One region of the Exiguobacterium abrahamii genome, then DNA from elsewhere that is predicted to be linked to it. Evidence: riboswitches for the same ligand, from Rfam matches in the RefSeq annotation. Region 1 holds a riboswitch; the other holds the start of a gene.
What was found. A riboswitch is a leader RNA that binds a small molecule or an ion and turns the genes downstream of it on or off. The one in region 1 is predicted to bind S-adenosylmethionine.
Positions count from the first base shown of each region.

Region 2: linked by a shared signal. The riboswitch ahead of msrA (peptide-methionine (S)-S-oxide reductase MsrA) and the one ahead of ITJ88_RS14165 (amino acid permease) in region 1 are both predicted to bind S-adenosylmethionine.

Region 1 covers NZ_JADOYC010000005.1:187,235-202,309, reverse strand. Annotated here, with positions in the region: gene ahpF (alkyl hydroperoxide reductase subunit F) at 1-1,104, opposite strand, end outside; gene ahpC (alkyl hydroperoxide reductase subunit C) at 1,119-1,682, opposite strand; gene gnd (decarboxylating NADP(+)-dependent phosphogluconate dehydrogenase) at 1,904-3,304, opposite strand; gene ITJ88_RS14190 (GntP family permease) at 3,325-4,671, opposite strand; gene gntK (gluconokinase) at 4,696-6,237, opposite strand; gene ITJ88_RS14180 (GntR family transcriptional regulator) at 6,230-6,946, opposite strand; gene ITJ88_RS14175 (ketopantoate reductase family protein) at 7,129-8,043, shown strand; gene ITJ88_RS14170 (polysaccharide pyruvyl transferase family protein) at 8,249-9,715, shown strand; SAM riboswitch class I at 9,824-9,925, shown strand; gene ITJ88_RS14165 (amino acid permease) at 10,003-11,406, shown strand; gene mmuM (homocysteine S-methyltransferase) at 11,381-12,316, shown strand; gene ITJ88_RS14155 (MarR family winged helix-turn-helix transcriptional regulator) at 12,385-12,807, opposite strand; gene ITJ88_RS14150 (CBS domain-containing protein) at 12,991-13,446, shown strand; gene ITJ88_RS14145 (MFS transporter) at 13,473-14,711, shown strand; gene ITJ88_RS14140 (DUF1801 domain-containing protein) at 14,762-15,075, opposite strand, start outside.
Region 2 covers NZ_JADOYC010000003.1:27,347-42,421, forward strand. Annotated here, with positions in the region: gene ITJ88_RS11380 (TPM domain-containing protein) at 1-562, shown strand, start outside; gene ITJ88_RS11385 (DUF1294 domain-containing protein) at 581-844, shown strand; gene ITJ88_RS11390 (EAL domain-containing protein) at 1,025-1,987, shown strand; gene ITJ88_RS11395 (iron-containing alcohol dehydrogenase) at 2,036-3,061, opposite strand; gene ITJ88_RS11400 (aldo/keto reductase) at 3,194-4,009, shown strand; gene ITJ88_RS11405 (general stress protein) at 4,121-4,864, opposite strand; gene ITJ88_RS11410 (DMT family transporter) at 4,993-5,310, opposite strand; gene ITJ88_RS11415 (DMT family transporter) at 5,307-5,636, opposite strand; gene ITJ88_RS11420 (GNAT family N-acetyltransferase) at 5,906-6,460, shown strand; gene ITJ88_RS11425 (C40 family peptidase) at 6,609-8,963, shown strand; gene ITJ88_RS11430 (putative quinol monooxygenase) at 9,021-9,314, opposite strand; gene ITJ88_RS11435 (M20 metallopeptidase family protein) at 9,392-10,570, shown strand; SAM riboswitch class I at 10,633-10,736, shown strand; gene msrA (peptide-methionine (S)-S-oxide reductase MsrA) at 10,832-11,362, shown strand; gene ITJ88_RS11445 (winged helix-turn-helix domain-containing protein) at 11,593-12,192, shown strand; gene ITJ88_RS11450 (MFS transporter) at 12,207-13,427, shown strand; gene ITJ88_RS11455 (DMT family transporter) at 13,688-14,170, opposite strand; gene ITJ88_RS11460 (Crp/Fnr family transcriptional regulator) at 14,183-14,851, opposite strand; gene ITJ88_RS11465 (DMT family transporter) at 14,867-15,075, opposite strand, start outside.

The DNA.
Region 1 (15,075 bases):
TCCAGCGAGATCGATGGCTGCTTCGATCCCTGAGTTTCCGCCACCGATGACTGCGACACGTTTTCCTTCGAACAATGGACCGTCACAGTGTGGGCAGTACGCGACGCCTTTGTTCTTGAATTCGAGTTCACCTGGGACACCAACGTTACGCCAGCGTGCACCTGTTGAAAGGATCAAACTCTTCGTCTTCAAGACAGCACCATTCTCAAGCTCGAGCTCAAGGAGGTCCTTCTTCTCAAGACGAGTTGCCCGCTGCAGGTTCATGACATCAATGCCATACTCCTTGACGTGCTCCTCAAGACTTGCGACGAGTTTTGGTCCTTCCGTGTACTTCATGCTGATGAAGTTTTCGATGCTCATCGTATCCATGACTTGTCCACCGAAGCGTTCTGCGACGATTCCTGTCCGGATGCCTTTACGGGCTGCATAGATGGCAGCACTCGATCCAGCTGGACCACCACCGACGACGAGGACATCGTATGGATCTTTATCAGCGAAATCAGAAGCATCGGCACCTGTACCAAGCTTCGCCAAGATTTCTTCAAGTGACATCCGTCCGTTCCCAAACGCTTCGCCGTTGACGAAGACCGTCGGAACAGCCATGATCTCTTTTTGTTCGACTTCTGCTTTAAATGCCGCCCCATCAATCATCGTGTGACTGATGTTCGGGTTGAGGACGCTCATGACGTTCAATGCTTGTACGACATCCGGGCAGTTGTGGCAGCTCAGGCTGATGTACGACTCGAAGTGGTACGTTTCTTGAATGCCTTGAATCTGCTTGATGACGTCCGCATCGACCTTCGGTGCTCGACCGCTGACTTGTAGCAGAGCGAGAACGAGGGACGTGAACTCATGACCGAGTGGGATTCCCGCGAACGTGATGCCGCTTGTCTCACCGACACGGTTGACTGTGAAACTTGGTGTCCGGGGAAGGCTTGCCTGCTCGACGGAGATGCGTGGTGTCATGCTTGCGATCTCTTCGACGAGTGCGCTCATCTCAAGCGAGACGGCGTCTGTCCCAGCGCTAACCGCTAGGACGAGATCGCCTTCGAGAAGCTCGAGGTATTGCGCGAGTTGTGCTTTAATGTCTGGTGCTAAAGCCATCGCGAATCCGCTCCTTAAATTTTTCCGACGAGGTCAAGGCTTGGTGTGAGTGTTGCAGAGCCTTCTTCCCATTTCGCTGGGCAGACTTCGCCTGGATTGTTACGTACGTATTGTGCTGCTTTGATTTTGTTGACGAGCGTGCTTGCATCGCGACCGATACCACCTGCATTGATTTCAACCGTTTGGATGACGCCGTCTGGGTCGATGATGAACGTACCGCGGTCAGCAAGACCATCTTGTTCGTTCAAGACTTCGAAGTTACGTGAGATGACGTGTGATGGGTCACCGATCATAACGTACTCGATTTTACCGATTGTTTCTGATGTTTCGTGCCATGCTTTATGTGTGAAATGCGTATCTGTTGAAACAGAGTAAACTTCAACGTCAAGCGCTTTGAGTGTTTCGTATTGGTTTTGGAGATCTTCGAGTTCTGTCGGGCAAACGAATGTAAAGTCTGCAGGGTAGAAACATACGACACTCCATTTACCGCGAAGGTTAGCATCCGTTAGGTCAACGAATTCTCCGTTGTGGAATGCTGATGCACTGAATGGTTTTACTTCACTTCCGATTAAAGACATGATAAAAATCCTCCTCAAGGGTTCTATTTTTAGAATCTGTTCTAGTGCATACAGGTAATCTGTATTTATCACACTAGAATAATTCTAATCTAATACTAATTTCATATAGACCAACACTTTTGTCAAGGTATAATCAGTAATTTCTTATTTCAGGAAAGATTGTGTGAACAAAAAAAGAAATCCCGACTCCTAAATGAAACAGGAGTCGGGAGCTGTATTCTTTATTGCCAGTCCGTGTGGAAGATCCCTTCGCGGTCTGTCCGAGCATACGTATGAGCACCGAAATAATCGCGTTGCGCTTGCAACATGTTGGCATTCGAATTCGCTGTCCGGTAGCTATCGTAATACGTCAGTGACGTCGATAGAGATGGGAGTGCAAAACCAGATAACGCACCCTCGGCAACGACGTGACGTAACGATTCTTGATACGCCTGTACTTTCTCAGCGAAGAACGGGGCGAGCATCAAGTTCGAGAGGTTCGCATCATTTTTGAACGCTTCACTGATGACGTTCAAGAAGTCGGCCCGGATGATACATCCACCACGGAAGATCAAGGCGATCTCCTCAAGGCGTAAGTTCCAGTCATACAACTCAGACGACGTTCGGTACTGGGTGAAGCCTTGCGCGTATGCAGCGACTTTCCCCATATAAAGCGCTTGGCGAATCCGTTCGACCCACGCGTCTCGCTCAAGCGTTGATAGGTCTTCTGGACCCTTTAGGACAGCAGACGCTGCGACGCGTTCTTCTTTAATAGCTGAAAGGTAACGCGCGAACAGGGCTTCTGTAATGATCGAAGAGGCGATCCCATTATCAATGGCTTGCAGGCTCGTCCATTTTCCAGTTCCTTTTTGACCGGCTTGATCGAGAATGACATCAATCAACGGTTGCCCTGTCTCGTCATCCGTTTTTCGGAGGATGTCCGCTGTGATCTCAATCAGGTAACTTTTCAGTTCACCTTCGTTCCACTCGGCGAAGATGTCCGCGACTTCCGTGACATCGAGTCCGAGACGGAAACGGAGGAAGCTATACGCTTCAGCAATCAGTTGCATGTCCGCATACTCAATCCCGTTATGGACCATCTTGACGAAGTGACCAGCGCCTTTTGGACCAATATAGACACAACATGGATCTCCTTCGACGTGAGCAGCAATCTTCGTCAAGATCGGTGCGACATGTTCGTAAGCTTCTTTCGATCCACCCGGCATGATCGCAGGACCGGTCCGCGCACCGACTTCACCACCCGATACACCGACGCCGATGTATTCGATCCCATGGCGTTGTAACTCGTCGAAACGACGCTCTGTATCGAGGAAGTGAGAGTTCCCACCATCCATGATGATATCGCCTGTTTCGAGATGCGGAAGCAACGATTCGATGACTGAATCAATCGCGTTACCAGCCGTAACCATCATGAAGATTTTCCGTGGGCGAGCGAGTGATTGAACGAATGCTTCAATGTCATAGTACGGATGAAGAGGTAGTCCCTCATCATGTGCGACGAGATCGTCCGTTAAATCACGTGTGTAGTTATAGATGGCGACTTCTTCTTGATGACTCGCCATATTCAGTGCCAGGTTGCGTCCCATGACGCCAAGCCCGATGACTCCGATAGAATGTTGCATAAGTAGAACGACTCCTTTTCTTAGACGACGAGGCTGAGGAGAAGAACGAACCCAAGTCCACAAACGGAAATGATCGTCTCAAGCACAGTCCATGTCGCAAACGTTTCTTTTAATGATAATCCGAAATACTCTTTAAACATCCAGAAGCCTGCATCATTGACGTGTGAAGCGATCAGACTACCTGCACCAGTCGCGAGAACGACGAGCGCTAAGTTGACGTCGGATTGCTCGAGTAACGGAATGACGAGACCTGCTGTTGATAGGGCAGCGACTGTCGCGGAACCGAGTGAGATCCGGAGAATCGCAGCAATCAACCAAGCGAGCAGAATCGGAGATAACGCTGATCCTTCAAATAATTGGGCGACATATTTCCCGACACCACCGTCAATCAAGACTTGCTTGAAGGCACCGCCACCGCCGATGATTAACAGCATCATCCCGATTTGGGCGATCGCCGTCGTACAGGAATCCATGACAGATTGCATCGGAATCTTACGCGCGATCCCCATCGTGTAGACCGCGACGAGCAGTGAAATCAACATCGCTGTCGAAGCGTTTCCGATGAACTCGATTGCCGAGATGACACTGTTTTCACCCCAGCCGAGTGTTTCTTGTAAGAGCGTGAAGATTGTTGCGACCGACATTAAGAGGACCGGTAGCATCGCCGTGAAAACACTGATGCCGAAGCCTGGTGTCTCATCTAAATCAAATTCTTTTTGTTCCCCGAGTGACGCGATGTTTCCTGTCCGTGTAAACGATTCAGGAACGAGTCGTTTGGCGATCTTCGTAAAGACGGGACCGGCAATGATGACTGTCGGAACAGCGACGATGAAACCATACAATAAGACTTCCCCGATATTGGCATTGTACTCACCGGCGATGACCGTCGGACCCGGGTGAGGTGGTAAAAAACCGTGCGTGACGGATAGGGCTGCGACCATCGGGATCCCAAGATATAGGATCGAGACACGAAGCTGACGTGAAATCGCAAAGACGATTGGAATCAACAGGACGAGTCCGACTTCGAAGAAGAGGGCGATCCCGATGATGAATGAAGCGACGACGACAGCCCACTGGATGTTCTTTTCCCCGAATCGGGCAACAAGCGTCATCGCGATTCGCTGCGCCCCCCCGGCGTCAGCGATCAGCTTCCCAAGCATCGCACCAAGACCGAAGATCAGTGCGAGGTGACCAAGTGTTCCGCCGATACCGGCTTCGATCGTCTTGACGATCTGATCGAGCGGCATGCCGAGCAAGAGTGCGACGCCAAAGGAAACGATGATGAGTGAGACGAACGTATTTAATTTCAACCCCATGATGAGAACGAGCAACGCGACGATCCCAATTCCTACGATGACTAAAGGCATGATGACTTCCCCCAAAAGATTAAGTTAGTTTTCTTCTTGAATCAAGCTCCGTTGATACGTAGCGATTCGTTTATGATCCTCGGACAATGTCCGCGCCAGGCTAATGAAAATCGGTAAAAGCTGACGATATTCATGCATCGCTTCTTCATTTGGTACATGGCGATGCGTTTCCCCGATCATCTCGGAGACGACTTCGAACGAATCGATTTCCCCTGTCGCATACAGTCCGAGAATACACGCACCGAGACATGAACTTTCAAAGCTTTCCGGAATGACGACTTCCGATTCAAAGATGTCCGCCATCATTTGGCGCCAGACCTCGGACCGGGCAAAGCCACCGGTCGCCTGAATCCGCGTCACAGGACCGTCCATACACTCGACGAGTGCAAGGAAGACGGTATAGAGATTGTAGATGACGCCTTCTAGTGCCGCTCGGATCATGTGCTCTTTTTTATGCGAAAGCGTCAAACCAAAGAACGAACCGCTGACGTCCGGATTCCAGAGCGGCGCTCGTTCGCCGGACAGGTAAGGATGGAACAACAGTCCGTCAGATCCCGGGCGGACGCGTTCGGCAATCTTCGTCAGGACGGCGTACGGATCGATGCCGAGACGTTTTGCTGTCTCGACTTCGGCTGACGCGAGTTCGTCTCGGATCCACCGTAAGACCATTCCGCCATTGTTGACAGGTCCGCCGATGACCCAGTGGTCCTCGGTCAGTGCGTAACAGAACGTCCGTCCTTTTTCATCCGTCTGCGGACGATCAATAATTGTTCGGATGGCGCCGCTCGTTCCGATCGTGATCGCAATTTCCCCTTTGCGTATCGCGTTGACGCCTAAATTCGAGAGGACACCGTCACTGGCACCGACTAAGAACGGCGTATCGACGGATAGTCCCATTTGTCGTGCGTAATCGACATTCAGTCCGGTACATGATGTCGTTGTCGGTACCGGCTCCGATAAATAACTCGCATCGATCCCTGCGACGTGTAACGCGCCCGTATCCCAGCCTAATTCATGAATGTTGAAGAGACCGGTTGCTGAAGCGAGAGAATGGTCGATGACATATCTGCCGAACAATCTTTGAAACACGAACTCCTTGATCCCGACATATTTTTTCGTTTGAGCATGGAGCTCCGGACGATCTTCGACGAGCCAACTGATTTTGCTGAGCGGTGACATCGGATGAATCGGTGTTCCGGTCCGGTGATAGATCGATAGACCATATTGTTCCTTGATCTTGTTCGACCATGCTTCACTCCGACTGTCCGCCCACGTGATGCAGGCAGTCAATGGTTGATGCTGTGCGTCCATTGCGATCAAGCTGTGCATGGCACTACTGAACGCGACGAACTTTGGTGGCATGCTCGGATGACGCTTCGTGATCAAACGGATCGATTCGAGTACCGCATCGAAAATTTCTTCCGGATCCTGCTCCGCCGTCGAGCGATTCGGTGTGTGGAGCGGGTAACCGACGTTTGTTTGTCCGATGACTTCTCCTTTTGTCGTAAATAGGACTGCTTTCGTACTCGTCGTTCCGATATCGACGCCTAACATGTATTCAGTCATGTGAATCGACTCCTTTCGACATCATTTGTTGCGTTTTCCAGAGATCTTCGACTTCCTGGACGTCATCAAAGTTCTGATGTAAGGAAGCAACCATCCGTTCACGGTCACCTGTCTCAATCGCTTCGATGTACAAGGCGTGGTTCGCGAGGATGCGTTCGAAGTCTTCGATGTCTTCCTCGAATCGTACCCGCATCGATAGGAGGATGAAACTTTCCATGACCGGTTTGAGATTTTGCCAAATCATGCTGACATATCCATGATCAATCGAGCGGATGATCGTTTCATGAAACAGTACATCCTGGAAGGAGAATTCATCGGCATCCTTGTATTTGATGGCAACCTTCATCATTTCGAGAATCTTACTGAGTTCCCGGACGAGTTCTGCCCGTTCGATTTTGACAAGTCGTTCGAAGACGAATGTTTCGATGAGTAGCCGGACATCATAGATTTCCTGAATGTCGCGCTCAGACAAACCGACGACGACCGCTCCCATCCGCTCGAGACGAATCAATTGTTCGGATGCAAGGACCTTTAACGCATCACGGACAGGCGAGCGACTGACTGAAAAGTCAGAGGCTAATTTGTTCTCAGATAAGATGGTACCGCTTTCAATCCTTCCTGAAATGATGCGCATCCGTAGCTCGTGTGCAACACGATCTCCGGCGGAAGCTTTTGATAACCACTTCAAGGGGTATAACATTTCTGACATGGAATCACCTGATTTCTAAAGTGAGTATACTTGTATACAAGTTAGTATATACGTTTTTTTCTAAAATGCAAACGCTTAACTTAAAACAAATCGATCCACACAGAAATCAGGAAATCGGTTCCAAATATGTTAGGGTGAAGGAGTAAGCAACGCACAGAACGGGTAAGGAGGAGATAGTACATATGAACATGTTAGTTGTAGGTGCAGGGGCAGTTGGAGGATATTTCGGAGGTCGTCTTGCTGAGCAAGGGGAACAGGTGACATTCCTTGTCCGTTCGAATCGATATGAACAACTACAAAAAACAGGACTGCACATCACTAGTCCTCATGGTGATATGACGATTACGCCTCAGTTGATAACACGAGACATGCGACCGGATCGTGCATTTGATGTCATCTTGCTTTCGACGAAAGCCTATCACTTAGATGACGTCCTACAGGATCTTGCGCCATTCGTTTCGAGCGAGACGTACATCATTCCTTTGTTGAACGGCATGCAGCATATTCGACGGTTAACAGAAGTCTTTGGAGAAGATCGAGTACTGGGCGGTCTTTGCTTCATTGAGTCGACGCTTGATGCAGAAGGGCGCATTGTACAGACAAGCCCGTCGCATCGGCTGTTGTTTGGTTCACGAACCGGTAAACCAACAGCGCGTCTAGAGAAAATCGCAGCGTGTTTTGCGAAAGCGAAGGCACCAATGAAGTACTCGATGCATATCATGGATGACATGTGGCAAAAGTATCTCTTCATTTCGACATTTGCGGGCGTGACGACGCTATTTCGCTCAGCAATCGGTCCGATTCGGGAAGAAGCTGTCGGACGTCAAATGATTTTAGACGTCATGTCGGAAGCGAAACAGGCGATGGAAAAACAAGGGGCAGTCTTTAATGACGATGTAGAAGCGGTCTTGCTGAAGCAGATGCATGCAATGGAAGATACGATGAAATCATCGATGTTACGGGACATGGAAAAGGGTCAGCCCGTCGAAGTGGAACATTTTTTCAGTGCGTTATTGAAGCCTTCTATGACTGATCAGATGCATGCCTTAAAATTAGTCGAAGCAAATCTACGCATGTATCTCGAAACGATTAAATAGTCACATTTTTCTATTTTAGAAAAATGATGGTGTGGTGCAAATGTTTCGTTTTGATGACGAAAGACCTGTTTCCCTTAGGAATCGTTGACTTCCGAAATAAAGTTCATCTATTCTTAATGAGAATGAAAAAAACTGATAATATATTTTTCCGTATTTTTTTCTTGCAAGGACGAATGAAGCAGACGAGAGGGGAAGTTTATCCATTATGAAACGTATTATTATTCGTGCAGGTATGACACCATTCGAACAGTTCGATGCTCCTTATTTGATGAAACATAATTCCATTGGAGGAAACGTTGGAAATCTTATCTATCAATACAGTATCTTTCGGACGTTGATGACAGAAGGTACGACGATTACACCTGACTATTACTATTACGACGAAGAACGGGCAGACGAAATCAATGCCAACTTTGATCTTTATGTCATTCCGTTAGCGGATGCATTCCGAAAAGAATTCGTACCGACGTTACGGAAATATACACGTCTCATCAAAAAATTAAAAATTCCAGTCGTCGTCATCGGTGTAGGGTTACGTGCACCGTTTGAACCAGACTTAGATGGTGGATTCCCATTCGATGAAGATGTCAAAGCATTCGTCAGTGCCGTTCTCGAGCGCTCGAGCATGCTTGGTCTTCGCGGGGAGATCACGTCGAAATACTTAACACGTCTTGGTTTCCGCGAAGGGATCGATCATCGCGTCATCGGATGTCCTTCGATGTACGCGTTCGGTCGCGACTTGCACATCCGTGAAACAAATATCACACCTGAATCGATGATTACGGTCAACTCGTCACGTTTGGCTCCACAAAACGTCCTTGATTTCATTACACGCGGAATGGAAGAGTACCCGAATCATTACTTCATTCCCCAGTGGATGAAGGAACTGAAGTTGACGTATACAGGAACGCACCCGATCGCAGATCTTTCAGTGACGAACTATCCGGTGAAGATGTCGGATCCTGCTTACATGAATGATCGGGTCCGCTTCTTCTTGAACGCACAGACATGGTTCGATTTCATCGGACAAGCAGACCTTAGTTTTGGTGCGCGCTTGCACGGAAATATCACAGCAACGCTTGCAGGTACGCCGAGTATCCTCATTCCAAAAGATGCACGGATGCGCGAATTGACGGATTACCATCAGTTGACGCATATTTGGGCGAACGACATTACAGCGGATACACAATTATCCGACGTCGTAGCAAGCGCTGACTTCCAAAGTCCGGCACGTGTTCAAGCGCGTAACTTCGACAACTTCGTTGACTTCTTGAACGTGAACGATCTTGAACATATCTATCAAGAGACGAACTATCCTGAGAATGTACCGTTTGACCGTCAAATGGCGCAAACCGAGTTGCTCCCACCAGTCCAGCCGATTTCTGGCGTGAGTCTTGAAGAAGCAGTCGCTCGTTTTGAACGGTTCTTCCCGGAACAAGAGAAGAAGATTGCGGATGCGCAAAAACAAACAAAAGCACAATTAGCTGAAAAAGATAAGAAAATCAAAGCATTGCAGAAACAAACAGGAATGGCTCAAAAGGATCAAGAGATTGCGGCACTCAAAGCGCAACTGGCTGCCCAAACGAAGAAAATGAAGCACCAGCAAGGAACATTGAATCGGAAAGCGGTTCGTGCAGCCTTGAAAACAGCGGATTTATTCGCTAAAAAGTAACCCTTCAAACATTCCGGATCGATACGATGCGGAATGTTTTTTTGATAGAAGTATTCTGAATTGTGTTGACAATTCGGAAAAGACTTGATAGGGTTAGGAACAATTACATACTTATCCAGAGAGGTGGAGGGACTGGCCCTATGAAACCTCAGCAACAGGTCGAAAGATACTGTGCTAATTCCTGCGGGTGCTGCACCCGATCGATAAGATTTCCGAATTGTCGACCGACGCATCCGTGAGGATGCGTTTTTTGTTTGAAGTAGGTGGAATGAGGAGGAAATGGATTCATGAAAACGAGCGGAGCATTTCGACGCAAGATGGAATCACGCCATCTGATCATGCTGTCGTTAGGTGGTGTCATTGGAACCGGATTATTTTTAAGTACAGGTTATACGTTGGAACAAGCAGGACGTGTCGGAACGATTTTATCGTATTTGATCGGGACCGTCGTCGTTTACTTAGTCATGTTAAGTCTCGGTGAACTCGCCGTGCATATGCCGGAAACCGGATCATTCCATAAGTACGCAACGAAGTACATCGGACCCGGTACCGGTTATACAGTGGCCTGGCTCTACTGGCTGACGTGGACGGTCGCCCTTGGTTCAGAATTCACGGCAGCAGGCATTTTGATGCAACGTTGGTTCCCGTCGATTCCGGTATGGGTGTTCAGCGCATTGTTCGCTGCGATGATCCTTGGTATCAACGTCTTGAAGGTTCGTGTGTTCGCTGAAGTCGAGTTTTGGTTCTCCGCTATTAAGGTCGTGACGATCATTGCGTTCATTTTACTCGGTGCGGGAGCAATCGTCGGCTTCATTCCACTGCAAGATGGTAGCCCGGCTCCATTCTTTTCTTCGTTAACCGAAGGCGGGTTGTTTCCAAATGGCGCTTTCGTCATCTTCATGACGATGCTTGCCGTGAACTTTGCTTACTCGGGAACGGAACTAATCGGTGTCGCAGCGGGTGAAGCAGTCGATCCGAAACGAACGATTCCGCTTGCAATCCGGACGACGATCTTGCGACTCGTCCTCTTTTTCGTCGGTACGATCATCGTGTTAGCCGTCTTATTACCAACGGATGGGAAAGGTGTACTCGAAAGTCCGTTCGTCGCCGTGTTTGAACGAATCGGAATTCCCTACGCGGCAGACGTGATGAACTTCGTCATTTTGACAGCGATCTTGTCGGCAGCGAACTCTGGACTTTACGCCGCCTCTCGGATGCTCTGGTCGCTTGCGAACGAACGCATGATTCCACGCTTCTTCGCCCAGGTGACACCAATTGGGGTTCCACTTCGAGCGGTATTGTTCAGCATGCTTGGTGGAGGACTTGCCTTGCTGTCTAGCATCTATGCAGCAGGAAGTGTCTATATCGCGCTCGTCTCGATTTCCGGTCTCGCTGTTGTCGTTGTTTGGATGAGTATCAGTGTTGCCCAGTATCGTTTCCGGAAACAATTCCTCCGCGAAGGGCATACGGTCGACGAATTGGTCTATCGCACACCACTCTTTCCATTTGTACCGATCGCCGCTTTCGTCGTTTGTTTGATTTCTCTGATTGGTATCGGATTTGATCCGACACAACGAATCGCCTTGTACTGTGGTATTCCATTCATCGTGATCTGTTATATCGTTCATGCGTTCACGAATTCTGCTCAGAAACGGAGTGTTGAAGATGTCCCGAATCAAAAATCCAGTTGATCAACGATTACAGGAAGTTCCCTTTCTTATTTTAGATGGTGCCCTTGCAACCGAACTTGAACAGAAGGGATTCGACCTGAACGACCCGCTTTGGTCAGCACGTCTCTTGATCGAAGCACCGGAACAGATCGAACACGTCCATCGTGACTACTTTGAAGTAGGTGCCGATGTCGCGATCACTTCAAGCTATCAAGCAAGTATCGAAGGATTCAAGCAACGTCATATCACGACAGCGGAAGCACAGGCGCTGATTCGACAAACGGTCACCTTGGCGCAAAAAGCACGCACGCGTAGCGGGAAGAGTGACGCATTGATCGCGGGATCAGTGGGTCCTTATGGTGCCTACTTAGCAGATGGTTCTGAGTATCGCGGTCATTATGGGGTGTCAGCAGATGTGCTAGAAGCCTTCCACAGACCACGGATCGAAGCATTGATTGAAGCGGGGGCTGATCTACTGGCATTTGAGACGATACCGTCGCTCGAGGAAGCTGTCGTGTTGTTCCGGATTCTCGAAGCGTATCCGGAAGTGTCCGCTTGGCTGACGTTCTCGCTTCAAGATGCGACACACATTAGTGAAGGAACGGCACTTGCGACGTGTATTGAGACAATTGGACAACATCCACAGCTCGCAGCAATCGGTGCAAATTGTTTTCCGGCATCTTACGCGACCGATTTCATCCGTCACGTCAAGGCGTTGACGGATGTGCCAATCATCGTCTATCCGAACTCTGGTGAAGTCTATGATCCGGTCGCAAAAACGTGGTCAGGTACGAATCAGTGTACGTCGTTCCAAACCGTCGCGAAGACATGGTATGAGGCAGGGGCACGATTGATCGGCGGTTGTTGCCGAACGTCACCTGAACACATCGCACAAATTCGTTCGGTTTGTCAGGTTGCTCATACATCATGAAGAATGACGAAAAAACGGACGCGAAATCGATTGATTTTGCGTCCGTTCCTTTAAATGGTGTGATTTTGTTAACGCTCGCGCAAGGCACGGTTGAATTGTTGCAACAGACGTCCAAAATCTTCAGCATCGTCCGATGGCCAATCCGTCAGGAGACGTTCGATGCTCGCGAGACGTGCTGTCCGGTAAATCGTGAGCTCTTCTTGTCCTTTATCCGTAATATGATAGAAGAAGGCACGACCATCTGTCGGATCTTTTACTTTTTCCACAAGTTGCTTCTGATCGAGCGCTGCAGCTTGGCGACTGACGGTCGAGACATCAAGCTGGAGTTCACGGGCAAGTGTTTTGACACCGACGTTGCCGGAATCCGCTAATTGTCGTAGTAAGAGGTAGGAAGCACGATCTAAATTACGATTGTCTGCCGTCGCTGTCGTCAAGCGCCGGATCAGGATCGCTAACTCCAATTCAATGGTTTCGAGTGCTTGTTGAGACATCGGGTATCTCCCCTTTCAAAAAAGTCTCTCTGTCCCTCATGATTACCCAATGTGGATAAGCTGTCAATGCGAAAAGCAGGAGGCTTGACAGAGTTGTAGTTGTATTATACAATCATTTTTGTTCTTTTAATTGTATCATACAACTTTTTTCATATGAGAAACGAACGACAAAGGAGAATTCAGATGAAAGCTTATGAGTCGATGAAACAAGAGGTCATCACGGTAAACGATACAGATCTGATTCGGACGGTCATCGAACGATTCATTCAATCTGGTATTAGCGGCGTTCCTGTCATCAATGCTGAGCAGGAGGTCGTCGGGTATATCAGTGATGGAGATATCATGCGCGCGATCGGAAAACACAAGGACATCATCGTCGATACATTCTTATATGTAGATGTCATCAAAGGAGACGAAGAAGATTATGAAGATCGGATTCGTCATATCTTGAATCGACCTGTCATGGAACTGGCACGCCGGAAAGTCGTAACTGCGGACGCTGACACAGAAATGGAAGAGATTGCAGCAACGCTCGGCGCAAAACGGATTAAAAAGCTTCCGATTCTGAAAGCAGGACGGCTTGTTGGGATCATTAGTCGAGGCGACGTCATCCGCCATTCGTTTAAACAGTTCATGTAACACATCCAATAGAAAGAAGGGACACTATGGCACTTGCTGAAAAAACAACGACGCTTGAGCCGGAAACGGTATTAGCAGAAAGCAAACATGGATTATTCCATCAACCAGTTGCTGTCTGGGCAGTCTTTTTCGCCAGTATCACAGCATTCATGGGAATGGGGCTCGTCAATCCGGTCTTACCGACGATTGCCGAGAATTTAGAAGCGTCAAAAAGTGAAGTAACGCTCTTATTTACAAGTTATAACGCCGTCATGGCATTCGCGATGTTGATTACAGGCGCGATCTCATCACGGATTGGTCAAAAAGGAACATTGATGCTCGGGATCGCCGTCATCGCAACCGTTGCTGGTTTTGCTTCACAAGCAGACAGCATTTGGACGCTCGTCGCGTTACGCGGTGGTTGGGGACTAGGGAATGCCTTATTCGTCGCAACAGCACTCGCTGCGATCGTTTCTCTGTCGTCAGGCGGAACAGCCAAAGCGATCATTTTATACGAAGCAGCCGTTGGTCTTGGGATTTCGATTGGACCATTATTAGGCGGAACGCTCGGTTCAATCACATGGCGCGCCCCGTTCATGGGTGTTGCGACAATCATGGTCATCGCGTTCCTCGTCTTGCTCTTCTTAATGCCAAAACCAGCAGCATCTGCCGCACCGAAACAGAAGCTATCATTAAAAGCACCGTTCCAAGCGATGAAGCATCGTTCGCTCTTGACGCTCGGGATCGTTGCAGCACTTTATAACGTTGGGTTCTTTACGATCATGGCCTATGCACCATTCGTCATGAAACTACCAGCGCAAGGACTCGGATTCGTCTTCCTCGGCTGGGGAATGTTGCTTGCGATCACATCGGTCTTAACGGCTCCGAAACTGAAACAATGGTTCGGAACGATCAAAGCGATGATCATGATGTTGATCACATTCGCAATCTTGCTTCTATTAATGGGGATCTTCACGGAAACACCTGCCGTTGTCATCGTCTGTGTCATCTTGGCGGGAGCCGTGCTTGGGAATAACAACACGCTCATCACGACCGCTGTCATGGATGCAGCACCTGTCGAACGTTCGACAGCATCTGCAGCATACAGTTTCCTACGTTTTCTCGGGGCAGCCATCGCGCCATTCATGGCCGGTAAATTGGCTGAAATCTTCAACGCAAACCTACCGTTTTATGTCGGAAGTGGCTTCGTCCTCTTATCCGTCATCATCATCGGGGTCAATCTCAAACACATTCGCCATATCGATCGGACGGAAGGCGGACATTAATTTCAAAAAAACAGCCGAAGCGAATCCGCTTCGGCTGTTTTTGATTGAAATCAAGACGGGTACATGTCTTTTAACGTGCGGATCGAGTGCTCAATCATTTCCCGAAGAACGTTTAAATCGATGTCAGTCAGTCGTTTTACGTAGAGGCAGGACTTACCGCGTCGATACGTACCGAGAGTGGCAAACAGTCGTTCCGATACATCGTCTTCATCAAGCGCGAGATAAAGGACGAGGTTCGTCTTGCGCGGAGAAAAACCGACATAAAAGCTGTCGCCCTCGCGACCGGAGGCATAGCGGTAATGATAGGAACCAAAGCCAATCAAGGAAGACCCCCAAAGGACGGCTTCGTATCCCGTGACCTCTT
Region 2 (15,075 bases), on a different contig from region 1:
ACAATATACGACGGCACAAGTCGTCCTCAAGACGGTTCCCGATTTAAAGGGACAGGATTTAAGCTCTTACGCCAATGAAACGTTCCGGCGCCAGGGCATCGGTCAAGAAGGAAAAGACAATGGTGTTCTTGTCGTCGTCGCTCCGAATGAAAAGGATCGCCAATTCCGGATCGAGGTCGGTTATAAACTCGAAGGTATTCTGACGGACATCACGGCCGGGCGTATTCTCGATCAATACGCGGTTCCTTATAAAGAGAACGGTGAGTATGGAAAAGCGGCGTCTGAAACATATAAAGCGGTCGTCAGTGTCATTTCAAAGGATCAGTCGCTTGAGTCACAGGATCCTCCGAAAACACAAAATGACGACGGACTTCCACTGTGGACGAAGATTTTGATCGGTGCTGGATTACTGATCTTATTGTTCCTCGATATGAAGTTCACCGGTGGTATGTTCTTCTTTGCGATTTTGAACATCTTCTCCGCGATCATGCGTGGCGGTGGTGGAAATGGTGGCAGTCGTGGTGGTGGCGGAAGTTCCGGCGGTGGTGGTGCCGAACGGTAGAAAAGGAGTCGTTTTTTCATGAGGATCATCTTAGGGTATTACCTCCTCCTGACACTCATCGGATTTGTCTCGATGTGGCAGGATAAACGTCGAGCGCAACACCATGCTTACCGGACACCCGAATCGACACTATTGACGATTGCTTTCCTCGGTGGTGCGCTCGGTTCTTGGATCGGTATGTACACAGTTCGGCACAAGACACGGAAAGCGAAGTTCCAATGGCTCGTTCCAATAGCCGCTGTCTTGCATCTCACTTTCTGGTTTGTTTACACTTCACAATGAAAGAATGTGACCGATAGAGGAGAGAACGTACGGAATTGTGTCCGTCGTTCCCTTCTCTTTTTTGTATGAGGTCAATGATTATGAATAACAGGTTTGATTTCTTTTTTGTTCAGGGTAAAGAATTTAACCAATTTAATAAATACATCTTTTTTTGATGTACTGAGAGGTGGACATCCCTTTATGTGGCATCCTTGCGCCGAATGTACGACATCCATCCGTTTCGTTGAAGCGGGAGCACTCCATATTCAATCACCAACGCCAGAAATCTATTCCTATCAATCGTTTGAACAGCTCGAACAGCTACTGACATCGCTCTTACGTGTAGCGGATTATCCGGTGTCGTGTCGCGCCACACAATCGCGTTATGTGACAGCACCCATCCTAGCTTCAGCGCTTCTAGAACAACTGAAGCATCGGTCTGCGATTGATTTCATCCAGCATGGGATCATGACGAGCCATTTACAACCGATTTATGATATCCAGCGCAACGTGCTCGTCGCGAACGAAGCCTTATTGCGAGCAGCAGATGATAACACGCCTATCTCGCCTGGTGTCCTGTTTTCGACGGCCTCGAAGATGGGACTTCATTCCCGTCTTGATCAGCGGGCGCGTGAAGAAGCCATCCGTGCGACGCATCATATCGGTGGCACAACAAAAACGTTCATCAACTTTCTCCCTTCGACGATCTATAATCCGGAGTATTGCCTGCGCCATACGTTTGAGATTGTCGAACGTTATCAAGTCGATCCGAGCCGGCTCGTCTTCGAAGTCGTCGAAACGGAAAAAATTGAAGACGTCAACCATTTGAAACACGTCTTCGAACAGTATAAAAAGCAAGGCATTCAAGTAGCACTGGACGATGTCGGCGCTGGTTTCTCGACACTCGATATGTTGTCCTTGCTTCAACCGGATTATATTAAGATTGATCGTTCCTTCATCGATCACTGCGATACGAACTCAGAAAACGAAGCCTTTTTACGAAAAGCCCGTCACCTGACACGAGAAATGGGGATTCAAATCTTAGCGGAAGGTATCGAACGGCAAGAAGAACTCGATCTTTGCCGCGAACTCGGCTTTGATCTTGGTCAAGGATACCTACTCGGTCGTCCTGCTCCTTATGCTCGCTTTGCGAAAGCACAATAAAAAGACGCACATGGACCGTCTGATTCGGTCCATGTGCGTCTTTTTATGTTAAGTCGTCGAAACGGAAATTGTCTCGTTTCGTATGATAGCATCGACGAGTTGTTCCGCTGACACGATCGGACGCAACAGACGACACAGTTCCTCTTTCGATGTCCGTAAAGCAAGTGTTTCGACGACATCGAGCGATAATGCGAAGTCTGCGAGTGCCGTCGGCTGTTCTTGTGCAAGAAGATAGTCACGCAACTCTATGTAATCATCATCATGTCTGAGTAACTTCTCCTGAACGAGTAGTCCGTAACCGACCTTACTCCCGTGCAAGAACGCATGCGTTTCTGGATGAGGAGATAACGCGTTATGCACTGCATGTCCGATTGCACCACGCGTCGCCGCGTCACCAAAACCACCAATGCTTCCGGCTAACGGAATGACGGTTTCGACGAGATGTTGCATTTCAACGGGATACTCACGAAAACGCGTTTCCGTTATATTCGTCGACAAGATAATATCCTTACAACGTTCAGCTGTCCGAAGTGCCATCTCGATGACGGGATCTTCAGCCGATGATCCGCTTAAGGCACGTGCTTCATACCACTTCGCTAACGTATCGACGAGCCCGGCTACAAAATAGTCATATGGACTCGCTGCGATGATCCGATGATCGAGTAAAAGGGCTTCAATCACGACGGGGAACGTATCAAATCGGATATACTGTCCCTCTTCGTTATACATGACACTGAGCGGAGTCCATGGAGCACAGTTCGAGACGATCGTCGGAATGATGATGATCGGGCGTCGCAATTGAAACGCGACCTGTTTTGCCGTATCGATGACACTCCCGCCTCCGAGCGCAAGAATCACGTCGTACGGAGCACATACTTGTTTGAAAGCTTCCACCTGTTGATCCGTACAATGCCCTTCAAATAAAAGACGTGGTAATGCTGGTAAGGCAAAAGCGGCTGCTTCATAGGCTTGACGTCCATGAATCAGGACTGCTGAACGATTACCTATCACTTCTTTAAGTTGATCGAGCGCGTTTTCCTCATGTATGTATTGCAAAACAGCTTGTCGAATCACAGAATCGCCTCCTAATATTTGTTATCGCTCAGTATACGCAAAAGAACTCGCTTCGGCAATCATTCGATTTTCATCGAAGGAGAGCGTACACTAGAAAAGACAACAGTTCACTACAAAGGAGTCGATGAATCGATGCAACAGATCACGTTAAACAACGGCATCAGTATGCCCCAACTCGGATATGGTGTCTTTAAAGTACCGGAAGAAGAAGTATATGAAGCGGTCAGCGAAGCACTCCGCGCTGGGTATCGTTCAATCGATACAGCGATGATTTACGAAAATGAAGAAGGTGTCGGTCGTGCGCTGCGTGATTCGGGCATTCCCCGAGAAGAGATCTTTCTGACGACGAAAGTCTGGAATTCCGATCACGGCTACGAAGAGACACTTGCTGCTTTCAAGACGAGTCTGCAAAAGCTTGGTGTCGATTACGTCGATTTGTACCTGATTCATTGGCCGATGCCAAAAGAGGATCGTTATGTCGAGACATGGCGGGCACTCGAACATCTCTATGCAGAAGGAAAGACGCGTGCCATCGGTGTTTCGAACTTCCATATTCCGCACTTGGAACGAATTTTAGCCGAAGGATCAATCGTTCCTGCCGTCAATCAGATTGAACTCCATCCGTTCCTTAGCCAAGAAGCGATCCGAGACTTTTGCCGCAAGCACGGTATTGTCGTTGAAGCTTGGAGTCCGTTGATGAAAGGACGCGACGCGTTAACGCATCCGGTCATCGTCGATATCGCCGATCGTCATCAGAAAACGCCAGCTCAAGTCGTCCTCCGTTGGCACTTGCAACACGATATCGTCGCGATTCCCAAATCTGTCACGCCAAGCCGCATTCGCGAAAATCTTGATGTCTTCGACTTCAGCTTGTCAGACGCTGATATGCAAGCCATCGATCAATTGAACGCCAACGTGCGTACAGGATCAAATCCGGATCATAAATAAGACGAGACGATTCTCGTTTAATCTCCATACAAAAAGAAGGTACCTTTCGGAATTGATCCGGAAGGTACCTTCTTTGATGATGACCTTGATGCGTGATTCTAATCTATTATTTTAGCGGTCTAAATTATTTCCATGGTCTTGCTTGGCGATGTCATCCGATTGATGTTTCGATTGACGATGTTCTTCGCCGTCTTGCGTTGCATCATGTTCTTTTTCCTCGCGTTCTGTTTCCGGCCGGCGGAAATCGTCATCCCGACACATCGCGATGTCCGGTTCCCGGTTCCCGTCGAGTTTTTTTGAATGATCGATTGCCTGCTCGTCTTGCGGCATCTTATCCGTACCGGCACGATGCAAATCAATCTCTGCATGCTCTTCCTTCGAATCTTTATCAATATCAAGCGGATTACCGGAGCCGAGCTGTGCATTGGAATTCGCATCTGATGACGTATGCGTCTCTTCGCCGCTACCATAACGAACCTTTACATCAGGATGCGTATTGTCTGTATTTAAATGTGGATCGAACTGGATGTCTTGGACTTCAAGCAACAGAACGAAGCCCCCACCCTCGACTTCCGTTTTGCGTTGTTCGATTTCATTATCTGATAGATCAAGTGACCCGAACAGATCATCGACTTCTTGATCACGACCTTTGTTTCCACGAATCCGATCAATCCAAGACGGTTTTGTCGTCGCGATTTCTGCGTCCATCTGGCTACGGACGAGTTCGATGTTCGACTTCTCCTTGACGATGACGTAGAAGTCTTCCTCCCGGTGTCCTTGAATGTGCAGTTCGTCCATTTTTGAGATCAATTCTTCCTCTGAATAGAACGTTCCGATATATTGTTTCGTTTTCATGGATCTTCTCCCCTTATTAACACGATTTGTCATGCGTGACTTCTATAAGGAGTATTTCCTCTTTTGCGTTAAAATATGCCAAAAAACATGCGTTCCATTAAAACGTCATCTGTTTGACATGTAAACAATCATTCGCCGACGAGTTTCAGACCAATCGTCGCACTTAAGACGAGACCGATACAAACCAGTCGCTTCCAGTCTTTTGATTCGTTATAGAGCACCATGCTGAGAATCGCACCACCCGCTGCTCCGATTCCCGTCCATACCGCGTACGCCGTTCCCATCGGTAAACCATTCATCGCAAGTGTCAAAAATAGAAAACTGAGTCCGAATCCTGTTCCCATCAACAGTAGATTCTTCGCATTCTTATTTTGATTGAACGTATTGATCAAGACGACACCAAACATCTCAAAGATTCCGGCAATGATTAAATAAATCCAACTCATGCTGATTTCTCCTCTCCACTGACTAATTTCAGACCGATGACGCCGACGAGTAAGACAGCAATCAATGCTAATTTCATCACGGAAGCGGTTTGATCGAACAAGACGATATCCGTCACGACCGTTCCTGCTGTTCCGAGACCGACGAAAACAGCATAGACCGTTCCGACTGGTAAATGGTTACTCGCTTTAATGAGCACGGTAAAGCTAACGATGATACAGACGATCGTTGCAGCCCACTCAAGTGGTGTTGCCGCATGTTTTAATCCGATGACCCAGCCCACTTCAAAACACGCTGCGACGATGATGCCAATCCAATACTTTGCCATAATAATTGCCTCCTGATAGGTAAATTCAAATGAAAAAGCCCGGGAGCAAGCGAGACGATTCGCTTTACTCCCGGGCTTTTATCCCTCCGTTGCATGGACAAACGTCCATGTTCCTCCCTCGGTCCAGCCGTACGGAACCCTAGAGGATACTCCCTATTCCATTCGATACAACCACCCTAGCACGCCCTTTTTGCCATGTCAAACAGGAATCTGTTCCCCATCTGTCAAATAGAATCAAAGTGACTTCATCTGAATGAGGAGGATGCTGCATGCGTTATAAAATCAATGATCAACTTCGGATTCGTCGTTTTACACCAGAAGATGTAGAAGCGGTTCACGCCTATGCCTCACAACCCATCGTCAGTCAATTCCAGTCATGGGGACCGAATACCGAAACGGATACGAAACAATTCCTACACGATGCGCTTGAAAGTGAACTCGAGACACCAAGACGTCGTTATGTCTTTGCCGTGACGTTTCCAAGTGACGTCGTCATCGGTGCCGGTGAACTCGTTATCACAGACGTTGAGAATAAAATCGCCGAAATCGGATACGTCCTCTCGCCTGATGAATGGGGGAACGGATACGCGACGTCGATCGCCTCTTTCCTTCTCCAATTCGGTTTCGAAAAACTAGAACTACACCGCATCACGGCAACGTGTGACCCGCGGAACGTCGCTTCCGAACGCGTCTTGCAAAAGGTCGGCATGACGAAGGAAGGACAGCTCCGCGAGACGGTCTATCTCGAAGACCACTGGCGCGATTCCTTGATTTACGGCATGCTCGACTGGGAATGGCAAGTGGATCACGAAGAAGATAACTAACATATGACTTCAAACGGTGTGCCGAGGCATACCGTTTTTTTATGACCAACGATCAATCTCCTATTTTTTTGATTTTCATCAATTTTTAAACAAGTGCATGCTACACTATTCATAATGACAAATTTTAAGAATTGGAGTGAACCTCTTGATGAAAAAATGGACTGCTCATGTTGCTGGACTTGCCGCAACGTTAATGTTGAGCTCGGTTTTACCCGCACCCGCTTTCGCTGAATCGCCACCTGCTCAACCGACGGCAGAAACACAAACAGTCACCGAGACGACCGGGACGGCTTATTTGAAAGAGGATGCCGCGTTGCTACAAACGGCTGATTCCACAACGGTCATTCAACAACTACCAGCAGGAACGATACTGAAGACGCTCGGTACGGACGGCGACTTCACTCGTGTCAGTTGGCAAGAAGGTACTGCGTATGTCGCAACCAACGCGTTAACGCAAACAGCACCTGTCTTTCAAAAACAAGCTACGCTGATGTCGAAAAGTGCACTCTCATTAGTTGTTTCACCTTCTGACTCTACTGTCGTGACGACACTTCCCGCCTATCAGCGAATCGATACATACGGCACTTTCGACACATTCACGCGTCTGAAATGGAACGAGCAATACGTCTACGTATCGACGACACAACTCGAGCAACTTCCGAAATTGGTTGGGACGCGTTATGCCAAACGAACGACTTCTCTTTTCGTTGAACCGAAAACAACGAGCATGAAGACAGCCGTCGTTCAAAATCAAGCATTCGAAACGTTCGGTACGATCGGTACTTTTACGCGTGTTGCGACTAAGACGGGTTACGCCTTCGTATTGACGGCTGATTTAGCTGATGCGCCGGTCGTGAACCATCCAGAAACAGGGCTACGTTACGCCCAACAGCAGACGACAGTCTATGCTACTGCGACTACAAAAGGAAAAGTCGTACAATCGCTTCCTGTGAATACTTCGCTTCAGACGTACGGCGTCGAGGGTTCATTTACACGAATTAAACGAAACGACGAGTATGCCTATGTGTTGACGGCACATCTCAGTACGTTGAAATACTATCCGAAGACTGCGCGCCTCTACGTTCAGCGCGCTACGCCAATCTATTCGGATGCCAAATCTTCCAGTCCTGTCTTAAAGCAACATCAAACGAATACGCTGCTGACGGTGTATGGCACAAGCGGTGCCTATAGTCGGATCATCTTCCGTGGAGTTCACGCTTACGTCAAGACAGCTGATCTCGGTACTGGAAAAGTCTATGCATCAACCGGGACACGTTACGCGAAACGCAACTTGTCCGTCTACACATCTGCTTCGACGAAGAGCAAAATCATGTATTCCGTCAAACGAGCTGACAAACTAACGATTTACGGAAAAAGCGGCAGTTACACACGCTTGAAAAAAGGATCGGTCTACGGTTACGTCAAGACGACGGATCTCGTCACGAAAAAGCCGGATCTGTATGACGTCACTGGTCAACGCTACGTGACGGAAGACGATGTCGTCATTCGTTCGCAGGCAAAACTATCGGGTAAAAAAATCGGCACATTCAAAAAAGGGGCCTCGATTTCGATCTACGGAAAAAGCGGTTATTATACACGCGTCAAATATAAAAACACCTTTGGTTTCGTTGATTCGAGTCGCATCGGACTGAACAAGCCGACGGCAAAAGCAAAAAAAGGCACGACATTTTATGTCCATCTGGAGCAGACGCCCCTCTTCTCTGCCGACGTGGCTTACAGTCGCCCAGCTGCCTATTTGAAGAAAGGGACGAAATTAATCGGTCTAAAATCAATTGATGATGATTTTTGGCAAGTTCGCCTGGCAAATGGTCAGACGGGTTACGTCCTCAACCCTTATATCAGCACGAGCAAACCCGATATGAAACTGACGCAAAAGGCAATCGATCGAAAGAAAATCTATACGGTCAAACAGACGACATCCTTCTTCGCAAGTCCGACGAGTCCAAAGGGCAGTGGGCTCGTTGAACAAGGCAAACGCGTTTATCCGCGTCACCGGGTCGGGAACTTCTATGTCATCCAGTCGGGCTGGACACCTGTTTATCTTCCGGTCTCAGCCGTGACGATTACGTCCGATAAACGAGTCGTCCAAAAGAATAATACGCGCGGTGAAAAGCTGATCCAAGCAGCCGTTCAACATATCGGCACACCTTACACATGGGGTTCGCAAGATGCCGTGAACGGTGGTTTTGACTGTTCCGGCTTGATTCATTACGCGACGAACAAGGCTGGAAAATACGGTGGTCGGACGAATGTTCGTGGCTACTGGTACGGTGCGTTCTTTACGAATCGTCGGACGAGTATCTCAAGCGGCAAACGCTCGGATATCGTCTTCTTCCAGAATACCTACACGGATGGTCCATCGCATATCGGGATCATGCTCGATAGCGAACACTTTATCCATGCGGGCGGTTCACAGCTTCAAATCAACTCGATTTATGAACCGCGTTGGCAAGAGCATTTCCTCGGTTTCAAATCGATGTAAGACAAAAAAGACGAATCCGTCGAATTCGACGGGTTCGTCTCTTCTTATCGCAACACGTCAGAATGTCATCTCGACGTATTTCGTTACTTGTCGATCCATCAAGTATAACTCGATCTGTTCACGGTATGCTTTATAGTGGTCGGATGCGATATGCGCTTCAAGCGCCTCTTCGTCACGATACACTTCATACAGCATGAACTGATGCTCATCCTCGATCGATTGATGCAAGGAATAGCGCAAGCATCCTTCCTCTTTTTGCGCGGCATGATAGACCGTTTGTAGAATCGGAAAGACTTGATCCGCGAGTCCTGCTTTGATGGTAAGTACAGCGTTGACGACGATTTCTCCCATGTTTCATTATCCCCTTTCGTGATTACCTGTATCTGTACCCATTTTCACGAAAAAACACACGTCAAAGGAGCTTGAAGATGCAAACACAACTTTTTGAAGCACTCGAACAATTCGAACCAAAGATGATTGCGTTACGGCGTGATTTTCATCGACATCCGGAACTTTCTTTCCAGGAAGTCCGTACACCAGAACGGATTGCAAACTTTTATGCGGAGCAGGGCATCCCTTATCAAACAGCCGTCGGAGGTCGTGGTGTCGTCGCGACGATCGAAGGCAAACAGCCTGGTCCGACGATTGCGGTCCGTGCAGATTTCGATGCTTTACCACTTCAAGAAGAGACAACACTTGCCTTCCGGTCGATCCATCCCGGTGTCATGCATGCCTGTGGACACGATGGACATACGGCGATGGTGATGGCCCTTGCTGCTACACTCTATCCGTTACGAGATCAATTGCAAGGAACGATTCGAATCATCCATCAGCATGGAGAAGAGGTCTTTCCCGGTGGAGCCATCCAAATGATCGAAGCCGGCGTCCTCGAAGGCGTCGATGCGATTTTTGCGACACATCTCGAAAATGATTTACCGGTCGGTACGATCGGTTTTCGAGAAGGACATACATTATGTGCAATCGACGAATTCGAAATCATCGTCCATGGTCAAGGTGGACATGCGCAAGCACCGCACAAAACAAAAGATGCGCTCGTCGCTGGAGCGCAGCTCGTCTGTAACTTACAGCATCTCGTCAGTCGACGGGTCGATCCGTTCGAGCCGGCAGTTCTTGCAATCGGATCCTTCCATGCGGGAACGGCGCCGAACATCGTCACGGGTGAAGCACGCATCGTCGGCGAAATTCGGACGTTCAATGAGACATTGCGGCATCAGCTCCGGCAAGAAGTCGATCTTGTCGCCAAAACGACATGTGCCGGCATTGGTGCCACCTATTCAATCGACTTCACGACTGGTTACCCGGCGCTCTGGAATCATCCGGACGAGACAAAACTCGTTCAGGAAGCCGCTTCTTTCTTACCGGAAGCATCCGTCCGGGCACTCACACCAATGATGGCTGCGGATGACTTCGCGCATTATCTAACGCATGTGCCAGGAAGTTACTTCTTTACCGGCTCCGGATATACGGACGGTCGCGTCAACTATCCACAGCATCATCCGCAGTACGAAATCAACGAACAGGCGTTGTTGGTTGGTGCGAAGACACTCGGAGCGACGGTTTTACGTGCCTTGAAACCTAAGGATTGACTTTATTTCTGTGTGAATGGTATCATCACAACAATGATAACGAATGACATCAACTTCATATACCCTTATCAAGAGTGGACCGAGAGATCTGGATCGATGACGTCCCAGCAACCTGCGCATAGCAAGGTGCTACGACCAGCAAAGCGAAAGCTTTGGTTGATAAAAAGCGGCGACTCCTTTTGCAACCAAGCGAAGGAGTCGTTTTCGTTTTTCTCGCTGTCAGACATACAATGGGAATTTCCCACGGAGAGGAAGAGACGGATGGAAAAAGCAACATTTGCAGGTGGATGTTTTTGGTGCATGGTGACACCGTTTGAAGAATTACCAGGAATCGAGGGAATCGTATCGGGTTACATGGGCGGTCACGTCGATAACCCAACGTACGAGCAAGTCAAAACAGGAACGACGGGACATCTCGAAGTCGTCCAAATCACGTTTGATCCGAGCCTGTTCCCGTACGAGCGTCTGCTCGAACTCTACTGGCCACAAACGGATCCAACAGATGCAGAAGGTCAATTCCAAGATCGCGGCACGCAGTACGCACCAGCGATTTTCTATCATACGGATGCACAGCATGAAGCAGCAATCGCTTCCCGTGATGCCCTCGCTGCAAGCAATCGTTTCAAACAACCGATCGTGACGCGAATCGATGCCGCTTCTGAATTTTATCCGGCGGAAGAGTACCATCAAGACTTCCATAAGAAAAATCCAGAGCACTATAAAAAAGATCGTGCTGCTTCTGGTCGCGATGCTTTCATCGAGCAGGAATGGAAAGATACGACGACGGTCTAATCACCTCGAACCACATACAGTAGCTGAGACTGATTTCAAACATCTCGTCCTTCCCTTACTTTCAGTAGAAAGTGGAGGATGATCGAGATGTTACGGGAGTCAGTTTTTTTGCATGTAAACAAACGGTGTCTTCTTTACTAATACCCTTACATAAATTTGTAACCGTTTACAAATGGAGTCATTTATTTTACGGTTAATAAAAATTAACCGGTTAAAAAGGAGATGATTGCATGGAACAAAAAGCGATTCACATATTAGAGAGCTATGAACAATTAAAAGTGATCAGTGATCCGTTACGAACAAAAATCCTCATGCTTCTCGTAGAAAAACCACATACGGTACATCAGTTAGCCCACGTACTGACGTTATCCCGCGCGAAGATCCTCTATCACGTACGAGAACTTGAAAAGCATGACTTGATTCGTCTCGTCCGGACGGAAGAACAGGGCGGCAATCTATTGAAATACTATCAAGCGATTGCTCGAGGATACATTCCTGCCGATCATCTACTGAACTTCGTCGAGACGAAAGAGGCGACCCGGCAGTCGTATCTCGAAGTATTGGACCGGGCAAAGACACGCGTTCTTACGGCTCCGACAGCTACTTTTTCTCCTTCATCTTCGAACGTCGAGGACTGGATGAGCTTATCACTTCAAAAGGAACTGACGATGTCTGAAGCCGACTTTCAACGCTTTGCTACAAAGTATCGTGCTCTATTGGACGAGTTCACACGGTCTCCTTCACGAGACGCAAAAGATAAAAAACACTTCTATATCATGACAACTGCCTTTGCAATTGATGAACCACTGTTTGAGAACGACGAGGTCTAAATCGGAGGTGTCTTATGCTACCTATTGAAATGGAGACGCAACAATCACTGTTTAAAAATCGATCTTTTTTATTTTTATGGGGGTCCGGTATGTGCTCCGCCCTCTCCCTATCAACCTATCTGTTTGTTGAACAATGGTATGTCATCCATACGCTAAACCAGGCGTCATATCTCGGATTCGTCCTCATGACCACCTTGTTACCCCGTATTTTTCTCATGTTGTTCGGTGGCGTCTTATCCGATCGCTATAAACGTTCGACGATCATGCGTATCTCAAGCGGTCTACGGATCAGTTTTATAATTTGCCTCCTCGTGTTACTTCATGCCGATCAGCTTACATTGCTGACGATTTTAGGATTTGCCTTTTTATTCGGTAGTGTGGAAGCATTCTTTTCGCCAGCGAATGCTTCCTTACTGCCTACACTCGTTTCGAAAGAACAGCTCACTAAAGCCAATTCATTGATTCAGACATCTAATCAAATCGTTCTCTTTTCAGGTCCGATTCTTGGTGGAGTCATCCTCAGCCATTCCTCTTACTCGTACGTCTTTCTCGTGATTTTCGGAACACTCTGTCTGACGCTTCTCTTCACGTATGGTATTCGTGAATCTAAGGTCAAGCGAGCACGTCAGCATTCAGCTCTCTTTGAACTAAAAGAAGGGTTGCATTACGTCTTTCACTTTCAGCAACTCAAGCAGACACTTTTTCTTGTCATCTGTGTCAATTTCTTTTTCTTTGGACCACTCTTACTCGGAATCCCCTTACTCGTTCATGATGTGCTTCAAGGAGATGCGATGGATTTAAGTTATATGCAAGGGGCTTATCAAATGGGAATGCTCGGAGGGGCGCTCTGGAGTGGTTTTACACAGACGAAAGCAAATGGGCTTACCTCATCGGTCCGATTAATTGGCGCCTTAGGTCTGCTTCTCTTTCTGCTTAGTCAAGTCCAACAGATTTCGTTGTACCTGATCATCCTGTCATCACTTGGTGTCCTTTCTTCGATCATCAATATTCGCTTCATTACGTTCATCCAGTCTCAGTGTGCGGAACAGACGATGGGACGTGTCATGAGTGTCGTCAATGCCGCGTCAAACGGTCTCATTCCACTATCTTACGCGCTCCTCTCGTTTCTACTGTCGTTTCACGTTTCGATCACGACAATTATGTTGTACTGCGGTCTTCTCATTATTGTTCTCTCGCTTTACTTCGGAAGACGAATGGTTCATCTATTCGATTGAGATCAAGTCACAACACATAAAAACATGCGAATCTCCCGATCGAATTAGCGGGAAACGCGCATGTTTTATTTAGTCAATCTAGAACGTGAGTGTTCATCCTCGACTCCTGCAGGGAAAGAAAGCGCGAGTCGCGCTTTCGTCAGGGTCAGGTAAGACCCGGCAAATCGCATGGAATGCGGGATGACGCGGCTTACCTCCCGCCTGCGGAAAGCGAGGATGATAGAAACGTTCGTCAGTCGATCGAACGAGTATCAGATTTTTTAAGAGACTTGCTTCGGCATATCCTTCGCTTTCTCTTCCGGCGCGACGACTTGATACCGCTTCAAAACGAAGATCCCACATACCATGACGGCGAGACCGACGAGCTGACCGAACGATAAATCAATTTGTGGTAAACCGAACCAGCCGAACGTATCAACAGCAAGAGCAAAGCTTAACTGCGAAATCAGAACGACAGAGATGGCGACGGACGGACCAAGCAACTGAATCCCACGCATGACACAAAAAACGACGCCGACACCGACAAGTCCACCAAACCAATAGAGTGGCGATACGTTTTGGATCTGCCCGATTGTTCCACCACGAAACAGAACATACGTGACACTTGCTCCGATGAAGCCGACGAAGAAGACCAGCGTCGTTGTCGCCCAAGCACCGAACGCGTCACTCATCCGAGCATTCAATACCGTCTGTAAACTGATCAACATCCCTGCCAATACAGCACACACGATGCCTATTACCATGTTCGTTCCTCCTTACTCATAGCTGTTGCCGTTCGCCTTCTCGCGAATCCGCTCCAGATCAACGATGATGATTTTCCCGCGTCGTCGAACGAGAATCTCTTCTTCACACAACTTCGTGATGATTCGGTTGAGATGGCGATAACTTGTTCCAAGCCAGTCAGCAACGTCATGCAGGTTCGACGTCCGCATCTCCTGATAAAATAAGCTGTCACTGGCTTCAGAAGCGATCGACAACAAATATCCTGCAAATCGCTCTTCGACGGTATACAACACATGGTGCGACGCTGATTTCGAGTCGGCATACCACTTCGCTGTGATCGTGCGTAATAAGAATTGCAGAAAGACGTTCGTTGTATTATGCTCGCGTAAAACCGCATATGGTACGCTCAACACCTCGACATCGGTCACTGCTTCGACTGTATTCAGCACTTCCCGTTCGTTGATGAACTCAGCGTCACCGATCACTGTCAGTGGTGTCTTGAATCGCAGAATCCGTTGTTTCCCTTCTGACGAGGCAGCAGATATCTTGACCTTGCCTGCAACGATGAAGTACATCCGGTCGATCGCTGCCCCTGTCGTACAGAGGAGTTCCCCTTTTTGGAAGGTTTCTTGACGCAACCAAGCGCGCGTCTCTTCCGTCAAAATCGTATCCAGTCCATACTGTTGAATGACGGTTTCCATGTTCATTCCCCCCCTTTAGGCAAGTGAGAAAATCGCAACTCCTGCAAGCATGAGACCCACACCAACCCACTGACCACGATTTCCTTGTTTTTTTAAGACACCGAACCATCCCTTTAAATCAATCACAAACGCACATAAAATCTGTGCGACGAGTAATAAACACATCGCCCATGTCATCCCGAGTTTTTGGATTGCTGTCAGTTCCGTTACGACGACTAGCACGC